Regions from separate parts of the Xenorhabdus sp. TS4 genome, predicted to be linked through region 3. Evidence: predicted binding sites of a transcription regulator. Region 3 holds the regulator's gene; each other region holds the start of a gene.
The links. Region 3 encodes PhoB, which activates phosphate uptake and scavenging genes when phosphate is short. Its sites were predicted from a motif close to CTGTCATAAAACTGNCNNAT; they were not measured.
Positions count from the first base shown of each region.

Region 1 (11,142 bases), on a different contig from region 3:
GTTAGAAAGCGAGGTAAACAATAGTGGAGCCGTTTCACCAGCGATACGGGCAATAGCCAGCAATACACCGGTCATAATGCCTGATATCGATGCCTTTAAAGTAATAGCAGAGATCATTTTCCATTTCGGTGTGCCCAATGCATAAGCGGCTTCACGCAAGTTATCCGGCACTAATTTCAGCATGTTTTCTGTCGTGCGAATAACGATAGGGATCTGCAACAGTGCTAACGCAATTACCCCTGCCCAACCCGAAAAGTGTTGCACCTTTGCCACCACAACCGTATAGACAAATAATCCGACAACAATCGAAGGGGCTGAAAGCAAGATGTCATTAATAAAGCGGATAATTTCTGCCAACCATGAACGGCGACCATATTCCGCCAGATAAATTCCCGCCATAATCCCCAATGGCGTACCAAACACCGTCGCCCAGAAGATCAGCAAGCCGCTACCAACAATGGCGTTTGCCAGCCCACCGCCTTCGGTATTGGGAGGTGGTGTCATTTCAGTAAACAACGCCAGCGACATACCATCGATACCTTTAGTGACGGTGGAGATTAAAATCCAGCCCAGCCAGAATAAACCGAATGCCATTGTCATCATGGATAGCATCAGCGCCAGCCGATTTTTCTGACGACGCCATGACTGCATACGGCGACGGCTTTTCATCTCCGCTTCGTTTACTGTATCGACTAAATGTGAAGGTTGCCCATTGATGGTTGTCATCTCAGCGCTGCCCCTCATTTTTTGCCAGACGCATCATCATTAATTTTGACAACGCCAGAACAATAAAGGTGATGGCAAATAAAATCAGTCCCAGTTCCATCAATGCGGCGGTATGCAGGCCAGATTCAGCCTCAGCAAATTCATTTGCCAATGCAGAAGTAATACTGTTCCCCGGCATGTACAGAGACAAACTATCAAGTTGGTAGGTATTACCGATAATAAAGGTAACTGCCATTGTTTCTCCCAATGCCCGGCCAAGCCCCAACATTACGCCACCAATCACACCATTCCTGGTATAAGGCAAGACGATATGCCAAATCACTTCCCATGTTGTACAACCGATGCCATAGGCAGACTCTTTCATCATTACAGGGGTCTGTTCAAACACATCACGCATGACAGAAGCGATATAGGGGATAACCATGATGGCAAGAATGATACCCGCTGCCAGAATACCAATACCAAAGGCAGGACCAGAGAACAGCGCCCCCACGATGGGAACGCTGGAAAGCACGTCACCAACGGGTTGCTGGAAATAGGTGGCAAATAGTGGAGCAAAGACAAACAATCCCCACATGCCATAAACAATGCTGGGGATCGCCGCCAATAACTCAATCGCCACACCCAACGGACGTTTTAACCAGTTTGGGGACAACTCCGTCAGAAACAGGGCAATGCCAAAACTTACTGGAACCGCAATGATCAGGGCAACTAACGAAGTCATCAATGTGCCATAAATCGGTACTAATGCGCCAAACAACCCTGCCGGTGCATCCCATTCTTTGCTCCATAAGAAAGCAAAACCAAATGCTTGTATACTCGGCCAGGAAGCAATGATCAGCGAAATGATAATGCCTCCCAGCAAAAATAAAGTTAACAGCGCTGCTAACTTAACCAGAGCGCTGAAGATAATGTCACCATTTTTGCCCGGTGCTTTCAGTGCCGTTTTACGTTCGGCCATACGCTTCATTCCCATTTTAGGTGATTTCCCCTTAATAAAAGGGGAGGTTGCTCTTCCATGCTGCACGTACCTGGTTGACCACTTCTTCCGGCAGGGTGGCATAATCCAGTTCCTTCGCCTGTTGTTTGCCGTTGTCATAAGCCCAATCGAAGAATTTCAGCACTGCGATACCATTGGCAGCGTTTGCCTGTTGCTTGTGGATGAGAATGAATGTAGTAGCGGTAATTGGCCACGCATTATCGCCTTTCTGGTTTGTCAAATCCTGCGCAAAGCTGCTGTTCCAATCCGCACCTTTAGCCGCCGCACTAAAGTTTTCTTCGGTAGGTACTACCACAGCACCATCCGCGGAGACCAGCTTGGTATAAGCAAGGTGATTCTGCTTCGCATAGGCATATTCGACATAACCAATCGAACCCGGCAGACGCTGAACAAATGCAGCAATCCCGTCATTGCCTTTACCGCCCAATCCGGTTGGCCATTTGACGGTCGTGCCAGCTCCTACTTTTTGCTTCCAATCGCTGTTAACTTTGGACAGGTAACTCGTGAAAACGTAGGAAGTCCCTGAGCCGTCAGCACGACGAATCACGGCAATGTTTTGTTCTGGCAGTTTGAGATCCGGATTCAACTTTGCAATTGCCGGATCATTCCATTTCTTGATATTACCCAGATAGATGTCACCAAGGGTTTTACCATCCAGAACCAACTGACCCGCTTTAACACCGGTAATGTTCACTGCCAACACAATCCCACCGATTACCGTTGGGAACTGGAACAAGCCATCAGTCGCCAATTTTTCATCAGAAAGCGGGGCATCAGATGCACCAAAATCAACGGTATTGGCAATAATCTGTTTTACACCACCAGAAGAGCCGATGCCTTGATAATTGATTTTGTTACCCGTTTCTTTCTGATAAGAATCCGCCCACTTGGTATATATCGGTGCAGGAAATGTCGCACCTGCCCCCGTCAAGCTGGTGGCCGCGAATGAAGACAGGGATGTCATGGCAAATACAGCAACCATGATGCTCGCCACAGTGGTACGCATTGATTTCATACTATCTCCTGTTGGGTCTTCTACTGAGATACGCATCATTAATGAAAAACAAATGACAGGTATCGCTGACAATCTGATTTTCAGGTAATAAAATGATTCGAGAAGGAAAATAGGTGAATTCAATGACAATAAAATGTATGAATTATGACATTTTTATGACAGGCGGTTTCGGCTGTGCCTTATTTTGCGTTCAATGATGTTCTCATATTTCACTCAACGGAATATATACGCGAATGGACAGCCCCTGTTTTTCACTGCTCCCCACCTGAATATCTCCCCCGTGGCTATCAATGATACGGCGGATGATCGCCAGCCCCAGCCCCACGCCACTATTTATTTCACGTCTATTATTTATTTCACTTCTATTATTTCCCTGCATAAAAGGCTGGAATAAAACAGCGGCTTCTTCTTTCGTCATTCCAGTGCCGTTATCCTCAACTTGAAACCAGCCAAATTTTTCGGTTGAGCCACTACTGATGCGGATCCACCCATTACCATAACGCCGGGCATTAGTGAACAGATTGACCAGCACCCGTTTGATGGAAAAGGGATGGGCTAAAATGAAAATCGAACTTGTCACTAAGCGATTTTCAATATCTGTATCTGACGTGCAACGCTGCTCTGCTGTAATCACCTCTTCAAGTAACCCATTCAATTCACAGCATGTCATCAGCATATCCTGTCCTGCCCGCTGATAATCAATGAATTGATCAATCATGGCATTGCACTCTTCAATGTCCTGATGGACAGATTCTGTCAGAAAATCATCTTTTCCCACCATCATTTCCATCGCCAGACGAATACGGGTAAGTGGAGTACGCAAGTCATGGCTCACGCCAGCCATTAATACCGCCTGATCGCTCTCCTGTGATTTCAGCTCCACCGACAATTGGTTAAGCGCCCTAATCACGGAACGAATCGCGGGCATCCCCATTTCAGGCACTGATGAGTCTCTTCTTCCTTTTCCCATGTCGATAACTGCTTTCTGCATGGCTTTCAATGAATGTTTCTGGACAGCGGAATATCGCCCGAACACCATGAACACCGACAATGCCACCGCAAAAACACTGATAAAGAGATAGGGAAATACCGCGTTAAAAGGGAGTTCTTCTAATACCACCAGCAGTAAGGTAACCAGAGAGCTGAACAGCAAGCTGCCCAGCACTAAGTACAGGACACGGAAAAACAAAGTACGCAGAGAAAGCCAAAACTTTTTCACACCGGGCTTTTTCATACCTTGTTTCCATCAGGAACAAAAACGTATCCCAACCCCCAAACCGTCTGGATATAACGCGGATGGGAAGGATCTTCTTCAATCAGCCGACGCAGACGGGAAATCTGGACATCAATGGAACGCTCCATTGCACCATACTCTCGTCCCCGAGCCAAATTCATCAATTTATCCCGTGATAATGGCTCACGTGGGTGAGAAACCAACACCTTCAACACGGAAAATTCCCCACTGGTCAAAGGTAACAATCCATCTTGATGGAACATTTCACGCGTTCCAAGATCAAGTTTAAATTTCCCAAACTTGATCACCGCATCATCCGGCGTCGGCGCCCCCGGCAATTCCTTCGCCTGTCGCCGCAGGACAGCACGCATACGTGCCAACAATTCACGTGGGTTAAAAGGCTTGGCAAGATAATCATCAGCGCCAATTTCAAGCCCAACAATCCGATCAATCTCTTCCCCTTTCGCGGATATCATGATGATCGGGATCGAATTATGCTGACTTCTCAGCCTTCGACAGATAGACAACCCATCTTCGCCCGGCAACATTAAATCCAGGATAATCAATTGGATGGATTCTCTGGTCAATAAACGATCCATCTGTTCTGCATTTGCTACGCTGCGCACCTGGAACCCCTGTTCGGATAAATAGCGTTCCAGTAACGCCCGCAAGCGCATATCATCATCAACAACAAGGATCTTATAACTCTCTTGCATGTTTCAGCTCCCAAGATGCTCCATGCCCGCAACATCCATCACTTTCACAGAAAACCCATAACCCCAATAGAAACTTAACCGCATGTATTTTAAGACGACTTATGCCAAAGGCTGATAGCTAATTTCCAATATCCAGTAAGTCACCACGCCATTCGGTGTCATCACCGTGACTTCATCATCAACCTGCTTACCCAATAATGCCCTCGCCACCGGAGAATCAATGGAGATCCACTTTTTAGCAGGATCGAATTCATCCGGTCCCACCAAACGAAACATGTATTCTTCTTCATTCTCGTTTTCAACTTTTACCCATGCCCCAAAAAAGACTTTCCCTTCTTGTCGCGGGTCAGGATCGACAATTTGCAGTACATCCAAACGTCTGGACAAAAAACGTACTCGGCGGTCAATTTCCCTTAATCTTTTCTTACCATAAATGTACTCGGCATTCTCTGAACGATCCCCCAATGCAGCAGCATCTGAAACAGCTTGGGTAACTTTGGGGCGTTCAACTTTCCAGAGATATTTCAATTCCTGATCAAGCGCATGCCAACCCTCTCGGGTAATATAATGACTCTTGGCCATGAGAAACTCACTTGAGAAAAGATGATTAATGGCGAAGTACTATATCTCATCAACTCTCATCAACCCAATCCCAACCTAGAAGATATTTGATGAATTCTGTTGCAACATGATCGAAATATCGCGCTAAACTGGAAATTATCGCGCTCAGCACGTATAAATGGAGCCAGTTTGAACCATGCCGATACTGTTTCAGATGAAATTTGATCTTATCCGGCTCTGTCTGACGATGTCTCAGGATATCTACAGGCCCTAAAGAAGTTGAAGAAAACAGACCATGAATGAATCTTTAAGTCGAATCATTGCCGGTGAGCTACAGGCTCAACCACAGCAAATCCTAGCTGCTATCACCTTGCTCGATGAGGGGAATACGGTTCCCTTTATCGCCCGTTACCGTAAAGAGGCCACCGGTGGTCTGGATGACACACAGCTCCGCCAACTCGAAAGCCGTCTCGGTTATCTGCGTGAACTGTCCAACCGCCGTCAGACTATCCTGAAATCGATTGAGGAACAGGGAAAGCTAACCGTTGAGCTGGCAGAAGCGATTAACGCTACACTGAGCAAGACTGAGTTGGAAGATCTGTACCTGCCTTATAAACCTAAACGCCGTACTCGTGGACAAGCTGCCATCGAAGCCGGATTGGAGCCTCTGGCCGACCTGCTATGGCAAGATCCGCAGCAAGAGCCAGAACTGGCGGCGGCTGCCTATGTCAATGCTGACAAGGGCGTTGCTGATACCAAGGCAGCATTGGATGGCGCACGTTATATCCTGATGGAACGTTTTGCCGAAGATGCAACCCTGCTGGCAAAGGTACGTGAATATTTATGGAAAAATGCCCATTTGGTTTCCAAGGTTGTCGAGGGTAAAGAGGAAGAAGGTGTTAAATTCAGCGATTACTTCGACCACCACGAAACCATCGCCACTGTTCCTTCCCACCGCGCCCTTGCCATGTTCCGTGGACGCAATGAAGGCACCCTGCAACTTTCTTTGAATGCTGATCCACAATTTGAGGAAGCGCCAAAAGAGAGCTACTGCGAACAAATTATTACCGATCACCTGAACCTGCGCCTGAACAATGCACCGGCTGACAATTGGCGCAAAGCCGTGGTGAGCTGGACATGGCGCATCAAGGTGCTGCTGCATCTGGAAACCGAACTGATGGGTACACTGCGCGAGAAGGCCGAAAATGAGGCTATCAACGTCTTCGCCCGTAACCTGAATGACCTGCTGATGGCTGCCCCTGCGGGTATGCGCTCAACAATGGGTCTGGACCCAGGTTTGCGCACAGGGGTAAAAGTCGCCGTTGTTGACGCGACAGGCAAACTGATTGCCACCGATACCATTTATCCGCACACCGGACAGGAAAACAAAGCGGCTGCCATCGTCGCAGCCCTGTGCACCAAACACCAAGTGGAGCTGGTTGCCATTGGCAATGGCACCGCATCCCGTGAAACAGAACGTTTCTTTGTCAACGTTCAGAAACAGTATCCTGACGTCACGGCACAAAAAGTAGTGGTCAGCGAAGCGGGAGCTTCTGTCTATTCCGCATCTGAATTGGCTGCGCTAGAATTCCCTGATCTGGATGTTTCCCTGCGTGGTGCGGTCTCCATCGCCCGTCGCCTGCAAGACCCACTGGCTGAGCTGGTGAAAATCGAACCCAAATCCATCGGCGTGGGTCAATATCAGCATGATGTTAGCCAGACTCTGCTTGCCAAAAAACTGGATAACGTGGTTGAAGACTGTGTAAACAGCGTCGGCGTTGACCTGAATACCGCCTCTGTCGCCTTGTTGACTCGCGTTGCTGGCCTGACTCGTACTGTTGCTCAAAATATTGTTAACTGGCGTGATGAAAATGGTCGTTTCGGCAACCGTAATCAACTATTGAAGGTGACCCGTCTGGGACCAAAAGCCTTCCTGCAATGTGCAGGCTTCCTGCGCATCAATCAGGGCGATAATCCGCTGGACGCTTCAACCGTTCACCCAGAAGCCTATCCAGTGGTTGAGAAGATCCTGGCAACAACCCAGCAAACCCTACCTGAACTGATGGGTAATCCGGCTAATTTGCGTAACCTGAGCGCCCAGGAATTCACGACTGAAAAATTTGGTATTCCGACCGTCACCGATATCCTGAAAGAGCTGGAAAAACCGGGTCGCGATCCACGTCCTGAATTCAAGACAGCCACATTTGCCGATGGCGTTGAAACCATGAACGATCTGCAAGCGGGTATGATTTTAGAAGGTACTGTCACTAACGTAACCAATTTTGGTGCATTTGTGGACATCGGTGTCCATCAGGATGGTCTGGTTCATATCTCCTCCCTATCCGACCGCTTTGTGGAAGATCCACACACCGTCGTCAAAACAGGTGATATCGTGAAAGTGAAGGTGATGGATGTTGACCTCAACCGCAAGCGTATTGCATTGACCATGCGTCTTGATGAGCAACCAGGTGAAACACAAGCACGCCGTAGCTCCCAAGAAGGTAACCGTCAGGATCGCAATAATCGTAACGGCAATGGCAGAAACCGTCCTATTTCACGTTCAGGTTCTGCGCCTTTAGCTAATAGCGCTATGAGTGATGCATTGGCCGCTGCCTTTAATAGAAAACGTTAATTAATAAAAAACGTTAGATAACTTAAAATGATTTCCTGAACTGGCTCAATTATGCCAGTTCAGGGTATTTAAATTTGTGTTTATATTTCTCTAATTGCATTTAACACAACCTCAATATCATGAATTGATAATTTTTTAAAAACTTAACCTAAAGAGGCTTATTTTTTATTCCTTCCTTGATAAGTCCTTAGCTAAAATTATCAATGTCTTAAGTTATTAAAAATAATTATTACGTGATAACTATTTTTAATAACGCAAAAATAAAATACACCACTATTATCACAATAGGACTAGATTCGAATTATTTAATATGAGGTGTATTAATATGTTATCATATATTGGCAAGGTCATGTTTTTACTCTTTTTTCTTTACACGTTATTAATACCTTATACGATAATGGATTCCTTTGCAGAGGGGGATATTACAACTGAAAGATATACGAAAAAAGCAGATGAGAACGATAATATTGGCGTGCGAGTGAATGGATCAGGTAAAAAATATTTGAATTCGGATACGCATAAAAAAAACAATCACACCTCAGATGCTGATACACAAAATGTTATTGATAAAAACCTCCAAATGGCCGGTAATCTTCTGTCATCTTCACCTTCAGAATTGGCCGCACAAGCCAAATCCTATGCGTTAGGGCAAGTTAACGGCATGGTAACGTCTGAGGCACAAAAATGGTTATCACAGTTTGGTACTGCCAGAATTAATTTTGGGCTGGATAAAAAGGGAACGCGAAAAAACAGCTCACTCGATCTTTTACTGCCGCTTTATGATAATAAAGTGGATTGGCTGTTCTTTTCCCAACTTGGCTATCGCAACAAAGACAGTCGGAATACCATGAATCTGGGATTAGGTGGACGTTATTTTTATCAGGACTGGATGTATGGCCTGAATACTTTTTATGACTACGACCTGACCGGCAAAAATCAGCGTCTTGGGCTGGGCGGAGAAATGTGGGGAGACTACATTAAACTGGCCGCTAATACCTATTATCGTTTAAGTAACTGGAAAGACTCACGGGATTTTGCCGGTTATTACGAACGCCCAGCTAACGGTTATGACATTAGTGGGGAGTTTTTCTTACCCGCCTACCCTAATCTGGGTGCCAAACTGACTTATGAGCAGTATTTTGGCGATGAAGTTACTTTATTCGATCGTGACACCAAACAGAAAAACCCCGTTCTGGCTACACTGGGGCTGTCTTACACCCCTGTTCCGCTATTTACTCTGGGTGTGGATTATAAACAAGGGGGAAGCGGGCACAGCGAAACGCAGTTTTTGGCAAATTTAAGCTATAAATTGGGTGTTCCCCTGAGTGTGCAGTTATCGCCAGAAAACGTGGCGACGGCGAGGACATTAGCGGGCAGCCGTTATGACCTGGTAGAAAGAAATAATCATATCGTGCTTGAGCATCAGGCAAAACCAGCTGCCCAATTGTCGCTGCCGGATAATATCATCGGGTACAGTGGGAATCAGCAGGACGTTACAGTCAAGTTCTCTTCTGACTCTCCGCTCAAGCAGATTCGTTGGGCAACCAACAAAGATTTTGAACAGCACGGCGGGAAGCTCTCTTCCCAGACCGGCAACACAATCAAAGTTACCCTGCCAACCTATCTATCCGGCAGTAACCAAAATAACAATTACCCCATTTATGCCGTTGCTGAATGGGAAAATAATCAAAAATCAGCACCTGCTGAAATGCGTGTCATTGTCAGGCCCTTTATGCTGAAAAAGCAGGAACGATCTAACTTTATCCCAGCAGGACCATTACCTGCGACGGGGGATAAAAAGGACGGATATACGTTTGACCCTGTGATTACTTTTGATACGGTTAATAATGCACCGATAAAAAATGCCACCATTAACCATGTTCAGTGGATAACTGATCCTAAAATCGGCCCGGATACTGGGTTGCAATGGAGTAATTGGGCAGCCTCAGATTCTGTGGCGCTTGATGAAAACGGGCATTTCAAACACAAACCGGTCTTAGTGAGTAACCGACCCCATAAAGATGTCAAAGTGTACCTGCAACTGGATAGCCAGCCGCCACAATTAGTGGGCGAAGTCAGCTTTGATGAAAACCTGGCCAGTTTCCACGTCGATAAAGTTGAGGTTTCACCGGCAGTACCATCACTGATAGCCAATCGTTCTCAGACTTACACCTACAGTGCTGTGGTGTTAGATGGTAATAACAATCCGATGAAAAACCAGAAAATCACCAATGTGAATTGGAGTAAGGACAAAAACCAGGATGGACTTATTTGGAACCCATCAAATGGAGACGTTACAACGGATAAGGAAGGGAAATTAAAGGCAACCCTAGCCAGTACAGAGGCAATACAAGATGTCACGATTTCACTCGCTATTGGCAGCCACAAATCGGTGTCGGCACAGCCTGTCTCTTTTACTGCGGATACGTCGAAATATCATGTTTCCTCTGTGAAAGTTGACCCGACAACGCCTTTGGTTGCGAACAACCGGGATGCTTACACCTATACGGCTACCATCTTAGATGGTCACAAGAATCCCGTACATCAGCAGAAAATTGGCAAGGTGACATGGAAAATTACGCAGGGTAGTCAGGACGTGAGCCTCACCGATCCGGATATCAAATTTACGCATGGAGATACAACGAATCAGGCTGGGGAATTAACGGCAACATTGAGCAGTCAAAAGGAAATGAAAGATGTGGTAGTTTCACTTTCCATTGAAGGTCAGGCTGCTGTTGCTGCAAAAGATCCGGTTATCTTTACTCCGGATACGTCGAAATATCATGTTTCCTCTGTGAAAGTTGACACGACAAAACCTTTGGTTGCGAACAACCAGGATGCTTACACCTATACGGCTACCATCTTAGATGGACAAAATCAGCCTGTGCATCAGCAGAAAATTGGCAAGGTGACATGGACAATTACGCAGAATAGTAAGGAAGTGAGCCTCAACGATCCGGATATCAAATTTACGCATGGAGATACAACGAATCAGGCTGGGGAATTAACGGCAACATTGCGCAGTAAAAAGGAAATGAACGATGTGGTAGTTTCACTTTCCATTGAAGGTCAGACTGCTGTTACTGTAAAAGATCCGGTTACCTTTACTAAGGATACCCAAGATTATCGTATTAGTCAGGATGGTATTAAGTCCGAGAAATTAAAGACCTTATCGTCTGATGGTTACCAACAATATCAATTTATGGCGACTATCAATGATATTTCTGGCATGCCTGTTAAAGGAAAGGCCATTAGTGG
Region 1 is NZ_NKHQ01000078.1:72,699-83,840, reverse strand. It holds gene pstA (phosphate ABC transporter permease PstA) at 1-726, opposite strand, end outside; gene pstC (phosphate ABC transporter permease PstC) at 728-1,687, opposite strand; gene pstS (phosphate ABC transporter substrate-binding protein PstS) at 1,719-2,741, opposite strand; gene Xets_RS16070 (ATP-binding protein) at 2,944-3,975, opposite strand; gene ompR (two-component system response regulator OmpR) at 3,972-4,691, opposite strand; gene greB (transcription elongation factor GreB) at 4,791-5,273, opposite strand; gene Xets_RS16055 (Tex family protein) at 5,548-7,884, shown strand; gene Xets_RS16050 (inverse autotransporter beta domain-containing protein) at 8,210-11,142, shown strand, end outside.
Region 1: pstS (phosphate ABC transporter substrate-binding protein PstS) is a predicted target of PhoB. The motif match lies at 2,884-2,903, and genes of this name have one in related genera.

Region 2 (11,142 bases), 140 kb from region 3:
TCCGTTAGGATAAGCCTTTAAAGGCGAGCAGGGAAAACTTGCTCGCCTTTTTATTGTTCCTATAACTAATGAGGGAAGTTATGCGAATTAAAATTTTGTTTGGTGCGTCAGTATTACTGTTGGCAGGGTGCACCACAACTCATCAATTAACCTCCGCTGGTGCTAATGTGCGTTTTGCGGATACCCAACCAGGAAGTGAATGCCAGCGGCTAGGTGAAGTGACTGGTACTCAAAGCAACTGGCTCAATGGCGTTAGTAATGAGAGCAGTTCTATGCGCAGTGCAGCCAATGACTTACGTAATAAAGCGGCTGAAATGGGCGGTAATGTTATTTATGGGATAAATAGTCCATCAGAGGGATTACTGGCAAGTTTTGTCCCCCTCGATAGCAAAATGGTTGGCCAGGTCTATAAGTGCCCTTAGGTATTAATAGATGGGGCTAGTGAGAAAGTGGTTTGGGCAATGCCAAGAAAGAATGTTTCGAAACAGCAAGATTTGCGTATACATTCAGTTTCTGTGCGCTGCCCATTTAGAAGAACTCAATAATGATGGAATTAACCTAATCAGTTATCGATTGGCATAGGAACTATCACTAGTTTTGTGCTAGCCCTAAATCCAGCGGGGTTTTGCTTGGTTCTCCACCAATTTCCCTGGTCAGACTCGGAACCAGATAACCGGATACTTTAGTCAATAATTCTCGCATGATAGTTTTTGCCTCGTCATCGTCCACGAGAAAATGTGCGGCACCTTGAACTTTATCCAGCACGTGAATGTAGTAAGGTAATATGCCTGCGTCAAAGAGTGCATTACTTAAATCAGCCAAAGTATCTGTATTATTATTGACATCACGTAACATCACACTTTGATTCAGCAGTGTCACTCCAGCTTGTTTTAGTCGCATCATACTTGTGCGGAACGCATCATCAATTTCATTTGCATGGTTGATATGGGTCACCATGATCACCTGCAAACGAGTTTGTTCTAAACGATTACACAGTGAAAGCGTGATTCGATCAGGGATCACAACCGGCAAACGCGTATGGATACGTAATCGCTTAATGTGTGGAATTGACTCAAGGCGGCTGATTAACCAATCCAGTTCATGATCCTTAGCCATTAGCGGATCACCACCAGAGAAGATAATCTCGTCAAGTTCAGGGTGTTGTTCAATATAATCCAGAGCAAGCAGCCAATTGTTTTTATTGCCTTTATTGTCTCCGTAAGGGAAATGACGACGAAAACAATAGCGACAATTAACCGCGCAGCCCCCTTTGACCAATAGCAAGGCTCGATTGTGATATTTATGCAATAGACCTGGAACAACACTGCGTTGTTCATCCAACGGATCGGTGGAGAAACCAGGGGATATTGTAAACTCTTCCCGTAAGGTCAGGACTTGTAATAGAAGAGGATCACGGGGATCGCCCTTTTTCATCCGTGTTACAAATGCTCTTGGCACACGCAGAGGAAATAAGCGCTTTGCTTCATTGCCTTCTTGCAGCTTCGTGTGTGTATTTAAGGATAATAGTTGCAACAACTCATTGGGATCAGTAATAACATCCGCGAGTTGTTGTAGCCAGACTTCTCTGACGGGGTGAATATGGTTTATAATGTGTGCCATTTTTTGGCTAAGCCATTTTGTTAAAAATTAGAGGATCTCCATGGCTACTTATAGTACCAATGAATTCCGTTCAGGTCTTAAAATCATGTTAGATGGCGAGCCGTGCGCTATTCTTGACAGTGAATTTGTTAAACCAGGTAAAGGACAGGCATTCGCCCGTGTTCGTATTCGTAAACTGATCTCTGGTAAACTGCTAGAAAAAACTTTTAAATCAACAGATTCTGTTGAAAGTGCAGATGTCATGGATGTCAACCTGACTTATTTGTACAACGACGGTGAATTCTGGCATTTCATGAACAACGAAACTTTCGAGCAGTTGGCTGCGGATGAGAAAGCCGTTGGTGACAATGCAAAATGGCTGATCGATCAGGCAGAATGTATTCTGACTCTGTGGGATGGCCGTCCTATCGCTGTAACTCCACCAAACTTTGTTGAACTGGAAATCGTTGATACTGATCCAGGTCTGAAAGGTGATACTGCGGGTACTGGCGGTAAACCTGCAACCTTGAGCACCGGTGCTGTCGTTAAAGTCCCTCTGTTTGTACAGATTGGCGAAGTGATCAAAGTTGACACTCGTTCTGGCGAATACGTTTCTCGCGTGAAATAATCGCGTTTGCTATTCTAAAAAAACCGCAGCCTCTTCGTCCAGAGGCTGTGTTTTTTTTGTTATAACTCCTTGGTTATTATCATTGCAAGCTATCAGATCGGATAGCTATAATCCAATTTCATTTCTTATCGTTATCCTGGACGACCTGGATCAACGTCATTTCATCGGGGACGGCCCCACTTGTCTCATATAAAGGGCAAAATATGTCTTGGTTGATCCTTCTTATTGCTGGTTTATTAGAAGTAGTGTGGGCGGTAGGCCTAAAATATACCCACGGTTTTTCACGCTTGGTGCCGAGTTTAATTACGATCAGCGCGATGGTGGTCAGTATGGGGTTACTGGCCTATGCCATGAAAAATCTACCGGCAGGAACTGCCTATGCAGTGTGGACAGGTATTGGCGCGGTAGGTACGGCGATTTTCGGCATCATGGTGCTAGGGGAATCTGCAAATTTCACTCGGATATTGAGCCTTGGCCTGATTGTGATTGGCATTATTGGCTTAAAGTTGGCGAGCTGATTACTTATAAATAAACCCAGCGTAGTGCTGGGCTTATGATTATTTCTTTTCATAACGCGAAGGCCATATTTCTTCTGGCGTGCGTCCCAGCGCTGTTGCAATAAGACGCTCGCCTTTTGGCCAGTGTCGTTGCAATGCATTGGCAAGAGTTGATGACGCCAGTCCTGCTGCTCGCGATACTTCTGACAGTGTTGTCCCGCGTTTTTTCAATTCAGCGATGATGTCAGCAGAATGCCAGTCTTTTTTTTCCATCCTTAAGCTCTCCAGTTATCAATCATCTTTTCAATTAAAAAGTGAGTGAGTATTCAGTAGACTATAAGTCACACATCATAGCATAACTCTAGCTGAAACGTGACTCATAGTCCGTGGTCGGATAAGTAACATGAATCGATACTTATCGGATGAAAAAATCGAACAACATCAGATCCCTTTTTGGTCAAAGAATTAGGTATCTCAGGAGAGAGGCTGGGATGTCACAGGAGGCTTTTGCCGATAAGTGTGGACTGGATCGCACTTATGTCAGTGGTATTGAACGTGGTGTCAGGAACCCTACCTTGGAAATTATTAATGTGATAGCAAATGGATTACAGATTGAACTCAGTGAATTGTTCGATTTTGGGACAATACACCCTCCCCATTAAAACCAATGATCAAGATAAAATACAGATCGTTAGAAATATAAATTTCAGCAACTAATCCCCTATATTTTCATCTTCTTTACTTTCAATTGCAAAGTTGCAGCCAATAAAGCTGCGACTTGAAAGAATCGTGTTTCCTTGTCGTTTGGCCTTAGTACCAAACTGAGAGATATATTCTATTTTTGAATATGATATTTATTTTTGTCATATTATAAGCAATGCTTGCTGAAACTTGGTAAGAAAATGATCTTTGATTAGATATCAGCTGGGAACAAAATGATGTTAGTGATCCCTGAACTTGCGATTGGGGCGATTGTTGGTTTGATTATCAGTACTACCGGTGTTGGTGGTGGAGTGATAGTTTTGCCGATCCTGACCTATTTTTTTGGATTAGATGCACTAGCTTCTGTCGCGACGGCTAATTTTCTTTCAATGTTGATGAAAATATCATCTTCTTATATACACTTTCGCATGGGAAATATTCCCTTACGCCAATCTTTGATTATTCTGCTGATTATGATACCCGGTACGGTATTCGCCAGTTATGGCGTCACTATGCTGAGTCATTTAAGCCATAATCGAGTACAATTTGAATGGGGAATTAATTTACTGGTTTTATTGGCTATCTTGTTTTCCCTTTATCTTTTTTACTGCCGAATACGTCAGCCACAGTTACACATGAACCAAACGCAACCACAATTACAATCTGAGTTGATTAAGCCTTTTTTGCTGCCTGGTACGGGGGCTGGGTTGGTGCTTGGGGCGACAGGAGTTGGTGGTGGCATAGTGGTATTGCCACTATTATTACGCTATGGGCAAATGAGTATTAAACAAGCGGTTGGTGTTTCCCTTTTTATCACGATGATGTTATCCGGCTCATCTGCTTTTGCTTATGCCTATGGAGGGCATACGGATTGGAAACTGGCGTTGGTACTGTTTATTGGTTCTTTGCTGGCTATCCCTTTTGCCAGGTATTTGATAAAGCATTTGTCTGACAAAGCACTACAATATGCCACATTATTCCTGATCTTATGTAGTGCTGTGTTGATGGGTATCCGGTTAGTTTGATAGAAATTCTTTGACTATTGAGGCAGAGAGATAACCTCAATAGTCAAAGAATAAATTAATAATATCAGTAAGTTGTTTCACCAATGTTTTTCAGAGCATCAATCACTAATTGCCAGAATTTGGCATGATCCAATTTGACAGCAACTTGCGTATGGCAATCTTCAGGTGGTGGAAAACGGAAATCTGCAACTGTCATTCCTGTTGTTAAAGTTCCCATCAGTTCAATATTAACGGGGACTTTTTGGGTCGTCATAACATCAGGATTGATCACATAGGCTACAGCACAGGGATCATGCACAGGAGGATAGCCAAATCCTTGATGTTCACGATACCTGTCACCATAAAATTTCAGTGCATCCAAAACGAACTGGGCGGAACGTGTTTTAATCTGGGCAATTGCTTCGATAATTTCAGGTGTTGCTTGCGCTTGGTGAGTGAGATCTAAACCAACCATCGTCAGCGGCCATTTTTCATTAAAAACAATGTGAGCGGCTTCTGGATCGATCACGATATTGAATTCTGCAACTGCACTTCTGTTTCCTTTATGATAACCACCTCCCATTAATACAACTTCTTTTACACGCTCAACAAGTTGCGGTGCTTTGCGTGCAGCCATAGCGATATTCGTCAAACCCGCAGTTGGCACCAAAGTCACACTTTTGGGCGGATTTTCCATAATCACATCAATAATGAGATCAACTGCGTGGCGCGCATCTAGTTTCATGTTAGGTTCAGGAAGAATAGGGCCATCCAGACCCGTTTCCCCATGAATGTCTGGAGCTGTATTGATCTCCCGAACAAGTGGACGGTGGCAACCTGCTGCGAAAGGAACGTTATGAATATTAGCGATGCGTGCAACGCAAAGAGCATTGCGGGTGACTTTATTCAGGGTTTGATTACCAACAACTGTCGTTACAGCCAATAATTCAATATTGGGGTTCCCGTGGGCAAGCAGGAGAGCAATGGCATCATCATGCCCGGGATCGCAGTCAAGGATAATTTTCTTGGGTAGCATACTTATTCCTTTCCAGTAATTATGAACTTAATTTCTCAAGTTGCTGTTTTGTCGGCTACAACTCGAAACCTATTAAGTACATATGTAAATATTTATGTTCAGGATAATTTACTAACAGAAAAAATTCCTTCCAACTCCATCACAAAATGAAAATGTAAAAATTACAATTTGTTAATAAACATTTTAATAATTGTGATTTGATTAACATGAAAACAACAAATGGTTTGAGCATTTCAAGTACATATGATTCATATATATATCAGACATGAAATGCATGGATGTCTGTTTTTATTAATTTATTAACTTATTAATATTTTGTTCTTTATTGTTTTGTTAATACACATGAACAACTAATGTTCAAAAAATGTGATAAGCACCCCTGATAAAAGGAGTAGCAAGGCAACACCATCAGGGGATAAGCAGATGCTCATGGGGTATAACATGAATAATAAACTTGATTCATTAACATATTATACGACGACGAAAAAATATGATCTTCGTTTTCCAATGCTGACAGAAGATTTGGATGTTGATGTAGTTATCATTGGCGGAGGCTTTTCCGGTATCAATACGGCATTAGAGCTGGCAGAAAAAGGCATCACCAATATTGCTATTTTGGAAGGCCGAACGTTGGGATATGGCGGTACAGGCCGTAATGGTGGACAGGTGATGACGGGTATTGGTCATGATTTGGATAAGATCAAACGCCATGTGGGTAAAAAAGGCCTGGAAACTATATTTAAAATCAGCAACTTGGGGGCGGGAATTATTCGTGATCGAATTGCCAAATATGATATTCAGGCTGACTTTTGCCAAGGTTATGCCTATCTTGGCTGGAATTCGCGACATGATAAAACCCTGCATAGTTGGTTACAGGAATTTCGTTCGGCTTCCCCTGATGAAGAAATTGAGCTTTATACTGGTGCAGATGTTAAAAAAGTCATTGGCTCAGACCGTTATACCAGTGCATTAAAACATATGGGGGGCGGGCATGTGCACTCACTCAACTTGCTGCTAGGAGAAGCCAAAGCTGTCACTGAATATGGCGTCAAAATCTTCGAAAACAGTCAGGTTGTGAGCGTAGAGTATGGTCCCAGGGTTATAGTACGTACAGTAACGGGATCAGTTCGTGCCAGTAAGATGCTGTGGGCATGTAATGCCTTTTTGGATGGGCTCGAACCGACTATTTATAGAAAGACGATCAATACTTATGCTTTTCAATTGATGACAGAAGAATTGTCGGACGATTTGATTGAAAAGATCAGCCCAATTCGTGGGGCATACAGTGATATTAGTCCGGTCATTGATTACTACCGTGTTACCAAAGAAAATCGCCTGTTATATGGCAGCGCGACACACTTTCTTGAATATATACCTTCCGATTTAAAAGCATGGAACCGCAATCTCATGCTCAAGACTTTCCCTTACTTGAAAGATGTGGAGATAGAACTGGCATGGGGCGGGCCATTATGTTGCAGCGCTAACCTGTTTCCGCAAATGGGTTCTCTGCCTAATCATAAAAATGTGTTCTATGTTCAAGGCTATTCGGGTTTTGGTGTAACGCCGAGCCACATCATCTGCAAAATTCTGGCTGAGGGAATGAGCGAAGGCTCAGAGCGTTATTCGCTACTCAGTTCGATTCCACACCTTGATATTATCGGGAAAGACAAACTGAGAAATGTATTGCTCTCTGTCGGTAAGACCTGGCACCAGGCTTCAGGTTACTGGAAAGGGCGTCGTTAGTTTTTCTTTTTACATTTTTGGAACGGTCACAGTTAAAGGTAAAAGTCATGATAAAGCCATTATTGTTAGATAAAGCTCTTCCTGAATTAATGCCAATTGGCAGTGTCACTCATCTTGGTTCTGTTGTGGTGGAAGGTGATCCGCAGGCAAGTGTAGCCATGATCTACGGGGAACCATCGGATAATCTGACATGTGGTATTTTTGCCTGTACCAAGGGCAAATTTAAAATGACCTATCCCTTTGATGAGATGGCAACGGTGCATGAGGGTTCAGTGAAATTGACCGATGTCAAAACAGGGGTGATGGTTGAATATCATAAAGGTGATTCGTGGTTTGCGGCAAAAGGAAGTGAAATATTGTGGGAAATCACCAGCGAGCGTTTTGTCAAACATTATATGGCTTGTATAAATGGGGAATTGTCTGACTAGACAGGGGAAAAGATGATGAGTGAAGTTAATTTGCTGGAGTCCGTTACAACTTTTTTGCAGCGCTCTCATGGTCATTATATTAATGGAGTCTCTGTTCTTGGTCAGGAAAATGAAGCTTTTTCTGTTATTAACCCTGCTTCTGGTGAAGTGATAGCTACGGTTAATCAAGGAGGAGAGCACGAAGTTAATCAGGCAATGCAGGCAGCATCAGATGCTTTTCACGGCGCATGGGCACAGATTTCTCCTATGGAACGGGGGAATTGCCTGAATCGGTTGGCTGATCTATTACAAAAAAATAGTGAGGAGTTGGCACAACTGGAAAGTTTATGCTCTGGTAAACCGATTCAATTATCCCGTATGTTGGATGTGGGAGCATCAGCCGATTATTTACGCTATTTTGCCGGATGGTCGACCAAAATCACGGGTGAAACACTGAATGTTTCATTGCCATCGCTTAAAGGGGAAAAATATTCCGCGTTCACGCGCCGTGAGCCTATCGGTGTCGTAGTTGGCATTATTCCGTGGAATTTTTCCATCATGATTGCGATCTGGAAATTGGGGGCGGCATTGGCCTGTGGTTGTACGATTGTGCTTAAACCCAGTGAATATACCCCCTTAACCATACTTCGTGTGGCGGAACTGGCAAAAGAAACGGGAATTCCAGATGGTGTGATCAATATTGTCAATGGTTCAGGTGCTCGCGTGGGTACTTCTCTCATTAATCATCCTCAATGTGCCAAAGTCACTTTTACAGGCTCTGTTCCAACAGGAATGAACGTGGGAAAATTGGCCTTGGAGCAGGGATTAAAGCGCACAACGCTGGAACTTGGCGGCAAAAACGCGGCGGCTTTTCTGTCTGATATGACAATTGAAAAGATCGTTGATGGCATACTGGAAGCGGGATATGTGTATCAAGGGCAAATTTGTGCAGCCGCGGAGCGTTTTTATATTCCATCCGTTCATATGGATGCGGTTTTGGTATTACTTTCTGAACGTTTATCTGCAATGAAAATTGGTTCCCCCCTTGATGAATCGACGGAAATGGGGCCTTTGGCAAATAAAGAACATTACGAAAAAATTCTGTCTATGTTTGAGACGGCGCGTCAGGAAGGCAATGAAATTGTCCACGGAGGCTATGCTTTGGAGGGGCCGGGATTTTTTGTCGCACCAACAGTGATTAAAGCCAATAGTGTTGAAGACACATTAATGAACGAGGAGACATTCGGGCCGATTGGCACTTTCCTCAGTTATGATGATGAGGAAGAGCTAATTACTATGATGAATGCAACGCCATTTGGTCTGTCAGCCAGCCTATGGACGAATGATATGAGCAAGGCGATGCGTATGATCCCTGATATTAAAGCGGGAATACTGTGGATTAATATGCATACGTTCCTGGATCCTGCGGTTCCATTTGGTGGGATTAAATCTTCAGGGATTGGTCGTGAGTTTGGCAGTGCATTCATTGAGCATTATACGGAGCTGAAATCGGTCATGATGCGTTATTGATGGATGCGTTAAGTCACCAATGGAATAGGGAATTATATTGGTAGAGCGCTGTTTGGCCTTTGTCTGCTGAGGCGCTCATTTTTTTCTTCTTGCCTTGCAGAAAAAATCGTTGTCACAAGAATGTCGCCATAGGTTCAAATAATTGTCATGTGACATATCTATTATCCGGGCAATTCAACATGATGATTTTTTTTATCCTATTCATCCGATTGCAAGGAAAATCCTATGTCGCGTAATCATGAAAAAAACCTGCTTGCTATGGTAGTTGCTGCATTGATGTCAGGGGTTACAGTGCCTGTATGGGCTGTCAGCGATTCAAATCACATTATGGCGCAACAGCGTGCAGCCCAAGGCAATATTACCGAATTTGGTGGTGCCCGCCGTCTTACCCAAGATCAAACTGAAGCGCTTAAGGCTGAATTAAGCAATAACAAAGCTAAAAATGTGATCCTGTTTATCGGTGATGGTATGGGGGATTCTGAAATAACCATTGCCCGTAATTATGCCGAAGGTGCAGGTGGATTCTTTAAAGGGATAGATGCCTTGCCATTCACGGGGCAATATACACACTACTCATTAGACAAGAAGACGAAGAAACCTAACTATGTTACAGATTCAGCGGCTTCTGCCACGGCCTGGGCAACAGGAGTAAAAACTTATAATGGGGCGTTGGGAATCGATGTCTTTGGCAACCCTCATCAATCTCTTTTGGAGCTGGCTAAAAAGAACGGTAAGGCAACGGGAAATATCACCACGGCCGAAATTCAGGATGCAACACCAGCGGCTTTATACGCCCATATTACGCATCGTAACTGCTACGGCCCTAAAGAAACTTCAAAGTATTGCGCCACAGATGCCCTGGAAAATGGAGGTAAAGGCTCTATTACTGAACAATTGCTGACCGCACGTGCGGATGTCACCTTGGGAGGTGGTGCAAAATCGTTTACCCAGCAATCGAGATCCGGCGCCAATAAAGGGAAGACATTGCAACAACAGGCATTGGAGCAGGGATACCAATGGGTAACGGATGCGAAGTCTTTGGCAGCCGTCAAAGACGCCAATCAACAACAACCCTTGTTGGGTTTATTCCATGATGGAAATATGGATGTCGCCTGGGAAGGGCCAAAAGCAGTTTACCACGGTAATATCAATGAAAAGCCAGTGAAATGTGCAGTGAATGCTAAATTAGATCCTAACGCACCTACATTGGAGCAAATGACAGAAAAGGCGATTGATTTACTGAAAAAGAATAAAAATGGCTTTTTCCTGCAAGTGGAAAGCGCTTCGATTGATAAACAGGATCATAATGCCAACCCTTGTGCACAAATTGGTGAAACAGTAGCTTTGGATAAGGCCGTACAAGCTGGCCTTAAGTTTGCCAAAGAACATGGTGATACTCTGGTGATTGTGACTGCCGATCATGCGCATGCTAGCCAAATCATTGAGCCTGATGTCAAATCCCCTGGCTTGACTCGATCGCTGATTACAAAAGATGGCGCAGTCATGACCGTAAACTATGGTAATTCGGAAGGAGATAGACAGGAACATACCGGTACACAGCTACGTGTTGCCGCTTATGGAGCACATGCTGCCAATGTTGTCGGTTTGACTGATCAGACCGATCTGTTCTTTACCATACGTGACGCAATGGCGTTAAAATAATCATATCTTGCTTATAATCCCTGTCATTTACTTTCAACTTGTGATTAATTCGCTACCATATATGGTATTGAGAATCATTATTGTTATAGTGGGTGGCTACTATGTTTAGCGAAAAGTGGAATTTAAAGCTGTTTTTTTGCCAAAGCATGATGGGATAAGGTATGACGGGATTCTGGGGATTACTGTTATTCAGCTTGATCGCATCGGTAGTGGTTGTGTCAGTGCTGGAAATAGTCTGTGCAGGTGTAGTGGTCAAGGAATTCCGGACACATTTTTAGCCTCTTCCCTCTGTTTTTCATATTCAGCCGGTGAAATTCCTCCATTAAGACTATGT
Region 2 is NZ_NKHQ01000080.1:16,553-27,694, forward strand. It holds gene Xets_RS16600 (DUF4156 domain-containing protein) at 81-422, shown strand; gene epmB (EF-P beta-lysylation protein EpmB) at 592-1,620, opposite strand; gene efp (elongation factor P) at 1,661-2,227, shown strand; gene sugE (quaternary ammonium compound efflux SMR transporter SugE) at 2,431-2,745, shown strand; gene Xets_RS16620 (helix-turn-helix transcriptional regulator) at 2,785-2,997, opposite strand; gene Xets_RS16625 (helix-turn-helix domain-containing protein) at 3,216-3,386, shown strand; gene Xets_RS16630 (sulfite exporter TauE/SafE family protein) at 3,663-4,451, shown strand; gene Xets_RS16635 (nucleoside hydrolase) at 4,516-5,466, opposite strand; gene Xets_RS16640 (FAD-binding oxidoreductase) at 5,908-7,209, shown strand; gene Xets_RS16645 (cupin domain-containing protein) at 7,257-7,637, shown strand; gene Xets_RS16650 (aldehyde dehydrogenase family protein) at 7,653-9,146, shown strand; gene phoA (alkaline phosphatase) at 9,372-10,808, shown strand.
Region 2: phoA (alkaline phosphatase) is a predicted target of PhoB. The motif match lies at 9,256-9,275, and genes of this name have one in related genera.

Region 3 (11,142 bases):
TCTATTTTTTCTCGTCGTTCTTTCTGACGGGTGAATAGTTGTTTCCATTCAGGCAGTTTGCTGTCCAAATTGCAGTAATAAGGGTGCTGCTCATAGTAGGACTCCAACGTCTTTTGTTCGTTATTTAAGGTAGCCGTTCTATCCTGTGTGGCTTGGTGTTGGGATAAAATGTCTGTGAGATCACGGTTTTGTCCTGCGATTTCTTGTTCAAGTTTCAACAGCTCTTTGGATTGAATATCAATTTTATGATCGAGTGGCATAATTTGCTCTGAGATGAGCTTTTCTTGCTGATTTTGATGCTGTTGATGCTCTTCCCGCTTTTTATCCAACTGAGCCAGTTGCTGTTCAGCAGGTTGCAGCATTGCCAGTTGTTGTTGGCGCTCATGCTCTATTTTTGTGCGTTGTTCCACAATCCGCTGTTTTTCATGAGTGGCGCGGTTTTGTGCATCCCATAATGGACGGATTTTCTCTGCTGGTTCGCTAGCAGCAAGTTGTTGCAACTGAGGTTGTGCTTCTTGAATTACTTGCTCAGTTTGCTGTAAAAGTGAAGCACAGCTAACCAGTGATTGCTGTAGCTCATCCTGTCGCAAAAGCCAATTTTCGGCAGTTTGTAACGCCTTCATTTGTTGGCTGAGTTGGGTTTCTTCTGTAATAAGCTGTTGTTGCTGGTTTTGGTATGCCTGTTGTTGTTCTGGCGTGAGTAATTCAATGGAAGAGGCTTTAGCCTGCTGAATGTTCAGTTCAGATTGTGCCTCTTTATGACGTTGGTAAATTTCCTGGGACAGAATGCCGTAAATTTCTGTACCGGTTAGCTCTTCCAGTAGATCTGCCCGATCTTTATCCTGTGCATTTAAAAATGCGGCAAAATTTCCCTGTGACAAAAGCATGGATTTGGTAAAACGGCTGAAATCCAGTCCAGTTATTTCGGCAATTTTTTCTTTTTTCTCTGGAATTTTATCAGCCAGAATTTTTCCCTCTTTTTTGAGGGCCAATTCTCCTTTTGGGGGTTGGAGTTTGCCATTTGCTTGGTTGCGAGCACGGCGCTGACTCCAAAATGCCCGATAAGCAATGCCTTTGACTTCAAATTCTACTTCAGCAAGGCACTCTGCGGTATGACGGGTCATTAATTCATTTTGCGAAGCAGAAATAGTATTGAGCCTTGGTGTTTCATGATACAGGGCGAGGCAAATGGCATCCAATAAGGAGGTTTTTCCTGCACCAGTTGGGCCAATAATGGCAAATAATCCATTGCTGGCAAATGGTTCTGCCGTAAAGTCAATTTTCCACTCACCTTGCAGGGAATTGATATTTTTCAGCCGTAAGCTAAGAATTTTCATGGCATGTTCTCTTCATGTTATTGCTGAGAAATATCATCCAGCGTTTGTTTAAACAACGTGGTCAGGCGTTGTTTTTGCGCGGGATCATCGATTTCAGCCAGCGCCAAACGACGTTCAAAGACTTCATCTACGCTTAGCTCGGTAAGTGTTTCTTTATTTTGTTCAGACAATGACAGTTGGCGAGCGCTTTTGCTGCGGCGTAGCAGAATAATCTCAACAGGCAGGCCTTCACTGAGGGTTTGGATGCGTTTTTGGATATCGGGCAGGTAATCTTGGGTTGCGACTTCAATATCCAGCCAAACCGGACGCTCTCCTTGATATTCCTTGAAAGAGTGTAATTGCTCTTCAATTTGTTGCAAATTACCACGAATAAGCTGCATAGGCTGATAATATGGGATCGGTAAAAGTGTGATGCTATCGAGTTTACCTGATTTAAAGTCCACTAAGCAGACGCTTTTTTCTTGTCCCACTTCATCAAAACTGAGTGGAATGGGGGAGCCGCTATAGCGGATATGCTCTGATTTACCGATGACTTGCGGGCGGTGGATATGCCCCAGTGCAATATAGTCAGCAGGAGGGAAGGATTGTGCGGGGAAGGCCTCTAATGTGCCAATGTAAATATCGCGAACGGAATCCGTAGTGGAAGCTCCCACCGTAGTGAGGTGACCAGTGGCAATAATCGGTAATGGCTGGCCGAGCTGCTCTCGTAATGCACAAGCTTGCTGATAGAGTCTGTGGTAATGTTCGGTGATGGCATCCTGTAGCGCCTGCTGTTTTTGTGCGTCAGATTGCCCCGCCTGGCTGGTGATGATATCCCGTGGACGCAGATAGGGAATAGCGCAGAGAATCGCTCCGGCATTACTGTCTCTGCCATACAGGATCTTTATCTGCTGTGCTATATCTTTGGTTTCAGCATTAGCAATCACAGTGGTATTCAGGTAAGAGAGAAGGGATTTAGATTCATTGAGTGTGGCAACGGAATCATGGTTTCCACCGAGAATGACAAGTTGGCAGCCTGTGGGCTGTAGTGCCACAATGAATTTGTTATAAAGTTCGCGTGCGTAGCTGGGTGGGGAGCCGGTATCAAAAATATCACCGGCAATAATGAGTGCGTCAACTTGATGCTGTACGATCTTTTCAATCAGCCATTGCAAAAAATACTTATGTTCAGCGGCGCGGCTTTTAGTAAAGAAATATTGGCCAAGATGCCAGTCAGATGTATGAATGATTCGCATGATTTTCCCGCCGTTGCCCTAATTGTTTTTCTAGCCCGCTACTTATCGCCTGTTGCAGGTGCTAATTATAATGGCAGTGTGAGGGATGTCCTGTGTAATTTGGCATCCTTTACTGAATTTTCGAGCTGGTTTGCATTTCTAATGAAATATGACAAAGATGCAGGATTTTCTTTGGAAACCAGTTTGTATCTTGTTAATTGAGAAATAAGGAATTTCATAAAAGTGTCATAAAATTGACTCATAATATTTGCAGTGAAAGTCACTCACCTTAATGATATTAACGGGATTGATCATGGTTAAACGCATTTTGGTCGTTGAAGATGAAGTGCCGATTCGTGAAATGGTTTGTTTTGCATTGGAGCAAAGCGGTTATGAAGCCATTGAAGCCGAAGATTACGATACAGCAATAAGACGTTTGTCTGAGCCTTATCCTGATTTGGTATTATTGGACTGGATGCTGCCAGGAGGTTCTGGGATACAACTTATCCGGCAAATGAAGCGGGATAATAACGTTAAGGCGATCCCTGTCATTATGGTCACGGCTCGGGTGGAGGAGGAGGATCGGGTACGTGGTTTAGATGTCGGTGCTGATGACTATATAACGAAGCCGTTTTCACCTAAGGAATTGATTGCCCGGGTTAAGGCTGTTTTGCGGCGTATTTTACCTATAGAGTCGGAAGACATTATTGATATGGATGGATTGATTCTGGATCCATCATCCCACCGCGTTTCCAGTCAGGGACAAGATTTGGAAATGGGGCCAACTGAATTCAAACTTCTCCACTTTTTTATGACTCATCCTGAGCGTGTTTATAGTCGTGAACAGTTACTCAACTATGTGTGGGGAACAAATGTTTATGTGGAAGATCGTACGGTTGATGTACATATCCGACGGTTGCGTAAAGCGTTGGAGATAGGGGATCACGCTAAGATGGTACAAACAGTGCGTGGTACAGGTTATCGCTTTTCTACCCGCTATTGACTGTTTGGAGTAAAGTCACGTGCTTGAGCGTTTATTTTGGAAAAAGTTGGTATGGGGGCTTGTGCTTTTTTGCTTGCCCGCTGTCATTTTGTCTCTTTTTATCGGTTACTTGGCATGGCTGCTGGTTATCGCACTGTTTTTGGCTCTGGTATGGCATGGCTATAATTTGCTGAAATTATCCGATTGGTTATGGTTGGATCGCAATATGTTACCGCCTGTCGGTCGTGGCGGCTGGGAACCTATCTTTTATGGTATTTACCAGATGCAGCAACGCAATCGTAAACGGCGTCGTGAACTCGCATTACTCATCAAACGCTTTCGTAGCGGGGCTGAATCATTGCCGGATGCCATGGTGATAATGACCACGGAAGGCAATATTTTTTGGTGTAATCGTCTGGCACAACATTTACTAGGGTTCCGCTGGCCTGAAGATAATGGTCAGCATATTTTCAACCTGCTTCGCTATCCTGATTTCAGCCGTTATATCACAGCGAATGATTTTTCCCACCCTCTGTCCATCGAATTGAATAATGGCAATATGATGGAGTTCCGCATTATGCCTTATTCTGAGAAGCAATTATTGATGGTCGCGCGTGACATCACCCAAAAACGACTGTTGGAAAATGCCAGACGGGATTTTTTTGCCAATGTGAGTCATGAACTCAAAACTCCTCTCACTGTACTGCAAGGTTATCTGGAAATGATGGAGGATCAGGCGTTCGGCAATAAGGTGAACCAGAAGGTTATCGGTACGATGCGGGAACAAATACGAAGAATGGATGGCCTGGTGCAGCAACTGATGCATCTTTCCAAAATTGAAGGGGGACCACAAGTGGACATGAATGAAGCCGTGGATGTTCCCAACATGTTGAAAATATTGCAACGGGAAGCGTTGGCCCTGGGAAATGAACAGTATGATATTGTGTTTGATATCGATGAAACACTGAATGTATTTGGTAATGAAGAACAACTGCGCAGTGTAATGTCTAACCTTATTTATAATGCCATCAAACATACCCCGCCGGGCACAAGGATTGAGGTGAGTTGGCGACATGTTTCCCAAGGTGCACTGTTCAAAGTGAAAGATAATGGTGGTGGGATTAGCGCGGAACATTTACCACGTCTGACAGAACGTTTTTATCGCGTCGATCGAGCGCGTTCACGTCAAACTGGGGGAAATGGGTTAGGTTTGGCGATAGTGAAACATGCATTGCATCACTACAATACTCATCTTGATATTGCGAGTACTTTAGGAAAGGGCTCAGTTTTTAGCTTTTTATTGGCGTCTAGGCTTATAGCTGCTGCCAAAAACAGTTTTATGACAAAATGATTTATTAATCGCCATGAACAAAAAATGCGCATGAGCAAAAAAACACACAAATCATATAGTGTGTATTCAATGATAGATAACAATAATAACTGATTTTAAAAACCAGTTCAGGATATTGTTCTGGTTTTTGGTTTTGTGCTTGCCTTTTAGCGCTATAAAAGTTTTACTTGGGGACAGTTATTGGCGATTCTAGCTGTTATTACTACTATCATTCTGTATCTTGCGATTATCAGTGAATATTATGTTGCTCACTGACGGTTAAATCAGAATTCGGTCTCGCCAGTGAAATTCAAGTGCTAGCGATAGTTACTGTCGCAGATGCATCTCTTTTGGCAAAATACATTAACAATCATTATGGCATACCGTTTATCATCTAAGGATATTTGGGCATTAGGCTTTATGACCTTTGCCTTGTTTGTTGGTGCGGGAAATATTATTTTTCCGCCTATGGTTGGCTTGCAGGCAGGAGAGAATGTTTGGATCTCAGCCGCCGGTTTTTTGCTAACCGCTGTTGGCTTGCCAGTCATTACTGTCATTGCGTTGGCAAAAGTGGGTGGGGGCATTGAAGCACTCAGTACACCGATTGGAAAAACTGCAGGTCTGATTCTGGCAACTGTCTGCTATTTAGCTGTCGGCCCCCTGTTTGCAACACCTAGAACCGCAACGGTTTCTTTTGAAGTGGGTATTGCACCACTTACCGGAACAGGTGATCTTCCTTTATTTATCTATAGCGTGATCTATTTTGCACTCGTGGTGCTGATTTCATTGTATCCAGGAAAACTACTGGATAACGTTGGCCATATATTGGCTCCAATCAAAATCGTGGCGTTAGCCATTTTGGGAATTGCGGCTGTGTTGTGGCCGGCAGGTGGCCCTGTTCCTGCTATTGAAACTTATCGGGAAATTCCGTTTTCAAATGGCTTTGTCAATGGCTATTTGACAATGGATACACTGGCCGCAATGGTATTCGGTATTGTTATTGTCAATGCGGCCCGTTCCAGAGGGGTTGAAGCTTCTTCTCTGTTGACGCGCTATGCCATGTGGGCTGGTTTGATTGCTGGTCTTGGCTTGACGCTGGTGTACCTCTCTTTGTTCAAACTTGGGGAAGGTAGTGGCACATTAGTGCCTACAGCAGAGAATGGTGCTGTGATTTTGCACGCCTATGTCCAAAATATTTTTGGTGACTACGGCAGTTTCTTCCTCGCGCTACTGATTTTTGTTGCCTGTATGGTGACTGCTGTCGGTTTGACTTGTGCTTGCTCTGAATTTTTCAGCCGTTATTTGCCATTGTCTTATCGTGCTCTGGTACTGATTTTAGGTACATTCTCCATGCTGGTTTCTAACATGGGCTTAAGTCACTTGATTAAGTTCTCAATTCCAGTACTGACGGCAATTTATCCACCCTGTATCGCGCTGATATTACTGAGCTTTACAATCCGTTGGTGGAATAATTTCACCCGCATTTTGGCTCCTGCCATGTCTATCAGTTTGCTGTTTGGAATTTTGGATGCAATAAAAGCTTCTGAGTATTTATCCCATTTACTACCAGGGTGGGCGAATCATTTGCCATTAGCGGATCAGGGTTTGGCTTGGTTATTGCCTACTTTGCTGACGATTGTTGTGTGCGCCATTTATGATCGCATCGTAGGAGGCGTAAAACTCCCAAAGTATGAAGTGCAGCCTGAAGAGAAGTAGGAATAAAATTTGTTCATGATGTAAATGACGTTATTAGATGATAAAAGGGTGAGCCGCTGAAAACGGCTCACCCTTTTTTGTTGAGTTATTCGGGTTAATAACCAATAGCGGCACCGGCAGGTCGCCGTGCATCGTTGGCGCCGTAGATGTAGCCTTCACGGACAATACCTGATACGGCTGAATCATTACCTGATGATTGTGGAGTCACACCAGCGGCACCCGGCAATCCAATCATGATTAATTCTGCGGCTCCCCAAGGTATCTGTTCCACCATTTTGTAGCCCATTTTTTCCAGTAAGTTTAGGGTGTCTTTCGACAAGCCACGTTGTTCATAATAGACTTCGTCAGGTAGCCATTGATGATGGATCCGTGGGCTATTGACAGCTTCTTGTGGTGGCATGTTGAATTCGATGATATTCAGGGCCGCTTGTAGCGTGATGGAGATAATGCGTGAACCTCCGGGAGAACCTAAGACCAGGAAGATTTTATTATCTTTGGTCACGAGTGTTGGGCTCATTGATGATAGTGGGCGCTTACCAGGGGCTATTGAGTTGGTTGCACCTTGCACTAGCCCGTACAGGTTTTTCTCACCAACTTTAGTTGTGAAGTCGTCCATTTCATCGTTAAGGAAAAAGCCTGTTCCTGGCGCAATTACAACGGCACCAAAACGTCCATTGATGGTGTAAGTTGTTGATACCGCGTTTCCTTCTTTATCTACTACGGAATAGTGGGTAGTTTCCGGTTTTTCATGGGAACCAATGCCTGGTTGAATATTCACCGATGGAGTGGCTTTATTCGGTTGAATCTCTTTTCTGATCGATTCGGCATAACTTTTACTTAACAGTCGATCAAGCGGGTTATTAATAAAGGCGGGATCGCCCAGATAGGTATTTCTATCCATATAGGCGTGGCGCATGGCTTCTGTCAATGTGTGAATATAAGCAGCAGAGTTGTATCCCATGGATTTAAGATCGTAGCCTTCAATGATGTTTAATATCTCGCATAACGTAACACCGCCAGAGCTGGGAGGTGGAGAAGAGATAAACTTGTAGCCTCGGTAACTACAAGTGACGGGTGTTGTTTCTGTGATATGGTAATTGGCAAAATCCGCTGCGGTGATAATTCCGCCTGATTTTTTTGATGCTTGTTCAACTAATTGGGGAATTTTGCCGTGATAAAAAGCATCAGGCCCATGTTTGGCAATCATTTCCAGCGTGTTGGCTAAATCGGTTTGGATAAGCCTGTCCCCTGGTTCGAATGGTGTGCCATCCTTGCGCAGGAAAATACGGGCAGCTTCTGGATCTTGAGCGAAACGCTTCACTGTAGTATCCAGAATATCGGTATCGCCACGGGTCAGTATATAGCCTTCGCGCGCCAGTTTGATGGCCGGTGCCATGACTTGTTCGCGAGTTAATGTGCCGTACTTTTTCAATGCCTCTTCAAATCCCATGACTGTGCCTGGTACAGCAATCGCGTTATAACCATACAGGCTGGCACCTTTGATAACTTTTCCATCTTTATCCAGATACATATCAGCGTTAGCCGCGGCAGGGGCTGTTTCACGGAAATTGATGAAAGTATCTTTTCCATTAGCGAGATGGATGGTCATAAAGCCACCACCGCCAATATTACCGCAGCAGGGATTAACCACTGCCTGGGCATATCCAACAGCAACTGCGGCATCAATGGCATTCCCACCCATTTTGAGAATATCGATGCCAGCTTGTGAAGCAAGACGTTGTGAGCTGACAACCATGCCCTGTTTAGCTTCAACAGCAGGTTCAGTGGCAGAATAAAGTGGAGTAGAAATAAGTAGGGATACAGCGATAAGTGGTATTTTCCATGCTTTGAACATGTGTTGTTCTCCTGAGGATAGGCCAATTGTTATTAATCAATCGTTAATTGATTTGAGTTTTTGTGGTGTTTTTGTTGCGAATGCGTAATTCACCTTATCTAAAGCTCAGGATTTTTGAAAGTAAAAAACCAGCCGACTGGGCGGCTGGTTTGGAATGCTTCATAACATAAAGTTATGAACTGATTGAATCCTAACGGGATTACAGCTTATCAGCGTTTTTGGTCAGGTATTTTGCTACGCCTTCAGGTGAAGCGCCCATACCTTCCAGGCCTTTCTCCCATTGTGCAGGACAAACTTCGCCGTGCTCTTCATGGAATTGCAGAGCGTCAACCATACGCAGCATTTCATCGATATTACGGCCCAGTGGCAGATCGTTAACCACTTGATGACGAACAACACCATTTTTGTCAATCAAGAAAGAGCCACGCAGAGCAACGCCAGCTTCTGGGTGCTCAATGCCGTAAGATTTCATGATGTCACGTTTGATATCAGCAACCATTGGGTATTTGACTTCGCCGATACCGCCTTCGCTGATTGGGGTTTTACGCCATGCGTTGTGAACGAATTCAGAGTCGAAGGATACACCAACAATTTCAACACCACGTTTCTGGAATTCTTCATAGCGATGATCGAAAGCAATCAGCTCAGAAGGGCAGACGAAAGTGAAATCCATTGGCCAGAAGAAAATAACAGCAGGACGGCCATTCAGGTGTTTTTTCAGATTGAAGTTATTAACAATTTCACCGTTACCGAGAACTGCGGCAGCCGTAAAGTCAGGGGCTTGGCGGGTTACTAAAACCATAATTGACTCCTGTGATTTTAAAAAGATGTTATGTAAAAACGGGTTACAGCATAAGGAATTAGGTTATAGCAATAAAGGATAAAATACCAATCATTATAATAGATTTTACCTATCAATAAGATGTTTTTAATTCCTTTTAGACTACATAAGATAAAACTATTTATGAAAAATTCAAGTGATGAAAAGTTCAAGACAGATGCTACTCAAGCAGACGCTTATTTGATGCTAGTGCCATCATTTCTGGGTAGAACTGGCAAAATAGTGCTTCAAAATCAAGGTAATGATTTTCTATATCCTGATACGATCCTGTCAGTGCGGATAATTTGGGACGCCTGCGAGCCATGCTTTGCAAGACATTGGCGATGCATGACATATCGGCATAACGGATGAACAAGTTTTGTGACCAGAGGTAGTTGTTCAATTCCTGAAATTTTTCAGGAGTTGAAGCGAGATGAGGCTCTATATTGTGGCGGGCAAGATTGATAAATTCGGGCAGGGAGTAATTTTTTTCAAACTTGCCCCAATGCCGAGAAAGAAAGTGATCCCAGATGATATCAAGAGTAATGGGGGCAACGCGCCGATATTCGGGGCGAAATAATTTGCGTGCTGCCATGACAAGTGGATGCTTATCCGTCAGGCTGTCCACCCGACGGTGCATACGGATACCCGCTACAATGTCAGAACTGAATGTGCCTTCTGGAGATCCTCGGACGAAATCCGCCATCAAATTCCCCAATAAGGAACTTTCCGCTAATGCAGCTAAATGAAGGTGTGCGAGAAAATTCATTGTGCGAGTATACAGTAAAGAGTGCACCGTAAATAGTTAAACCAGGTGCTTCTTTGTTGCACCCTCGCGCTTGCAGCACTAGACTAGTCCGCCTGTTTTTTTGAATGATACAGATAAAATGCGTGTCGCTGATTTTACATTTGAACTGCCTGAAGAGCTGATTGCTCACTATCCCCAGCCACAGCGAAGTGCTTGCCGCTTACTTTCCCTTGATGGTGAAACGGGCAAACTGACGCACGGTGTTTTTACTGATGTGCTGGATAAGCTGGAAGCTGGTGATCTGCTGGTTTTCAATAATACCCGCGTTATCCCTGCGCGCCTGTTTGGCCGTAAAGCGACAGGGGGGAAGTTGGAAGTTTTAGTCGAAAGGATGCTGGATGATAAGCGAGTGCTTGCTCACGTTCGGGCTTCCAAGGCACCGAAAGAAGGCACTGAGCTTATCCTCGGTGAGACCCAAAACATTAAGGCAACGATGCTGGCGCGTCATGATACTTTGTTCGAAATCCGTTTTGATGATGAGCGTGATGTATTGACCATTTTGGACCAGATTGGTCATATGCCTTTGCCACCTTATATCGCTCGTCCTGATGAAGATGCGGATCGCGAGCTATATCAGACAGTCTATAATGAACGCCCAGGCGCAGTGGCAGCACCGACTGCCGGATTGCACTTTGATGAACCTCTTTTGGCTGCCTTGCGTGAAAAAGGTATTGAAATGGCCTTTGTCACCCTGCATGTTGGTGCCGGTACTTTTCAACCTGTGCGAGTAGAAACCATCGAAGATCATGTAATGCATGCCGAATATGCGGAAGTGCCACAGGATGTCGTGGATGCAGTACTGGCATGTAAGGCGCGTGGCAACAGGGTTATTGCTGTAGGAACAACATCAGTCCGTTCACTGGAAAGTGCCGCGAGAGCTTGTCAGGATGGGGTTATCGCGCCATTTTTTGATGATACCCAAATCTTTATTTACCCTGGATTTGAATATCAGGTTGTAGATGCACTGATCACCAATTTCCATCTGCCTGAATCCACACTTATCATGCTGGTTTCTGCGTTTGCCGGTTATAAGAATACCATGAATGCCTACAAAGAAGCGGTAGCAGAAAAATATCGCTT
Region 3 is NZ_NKHQ01000080.1:157,891-169,032, forward strand. It holds gene Xets_RS17235 (AAA family ATPase) at 1-1,337, opposite strand, end outside; gene sbcD (exonuclease subunit SbcD) at 1,355-2,572, opposite strand; gene phoB (phosphate regulon transcriptional regulator PhoB) at 2,865-3,554, shown strand; gene phoR (phosphate regulon sensor histidine kinase PhoR) at 3,574-4,884, shown strand; gene brnQ (branched-chain amino acid transport system II carrier protein) at 5,239-6,579, shown strand; gene ggt (gamma-glutamyltransferase) at 6,674-8,434, opposite strand; gene Xets_RS17265 (peroxiredoxin C) at 8,634-9,236, opposite strand; gene Xets_RS17270 (ACP phosphodiesterase) at 9,436-10,023, opposite strand; gene queA (tRNA preQ1(34) S-adenosylmethionine ribosyltransferase-isomerase QueA) at 10,142-11,142, shown strand, end outside.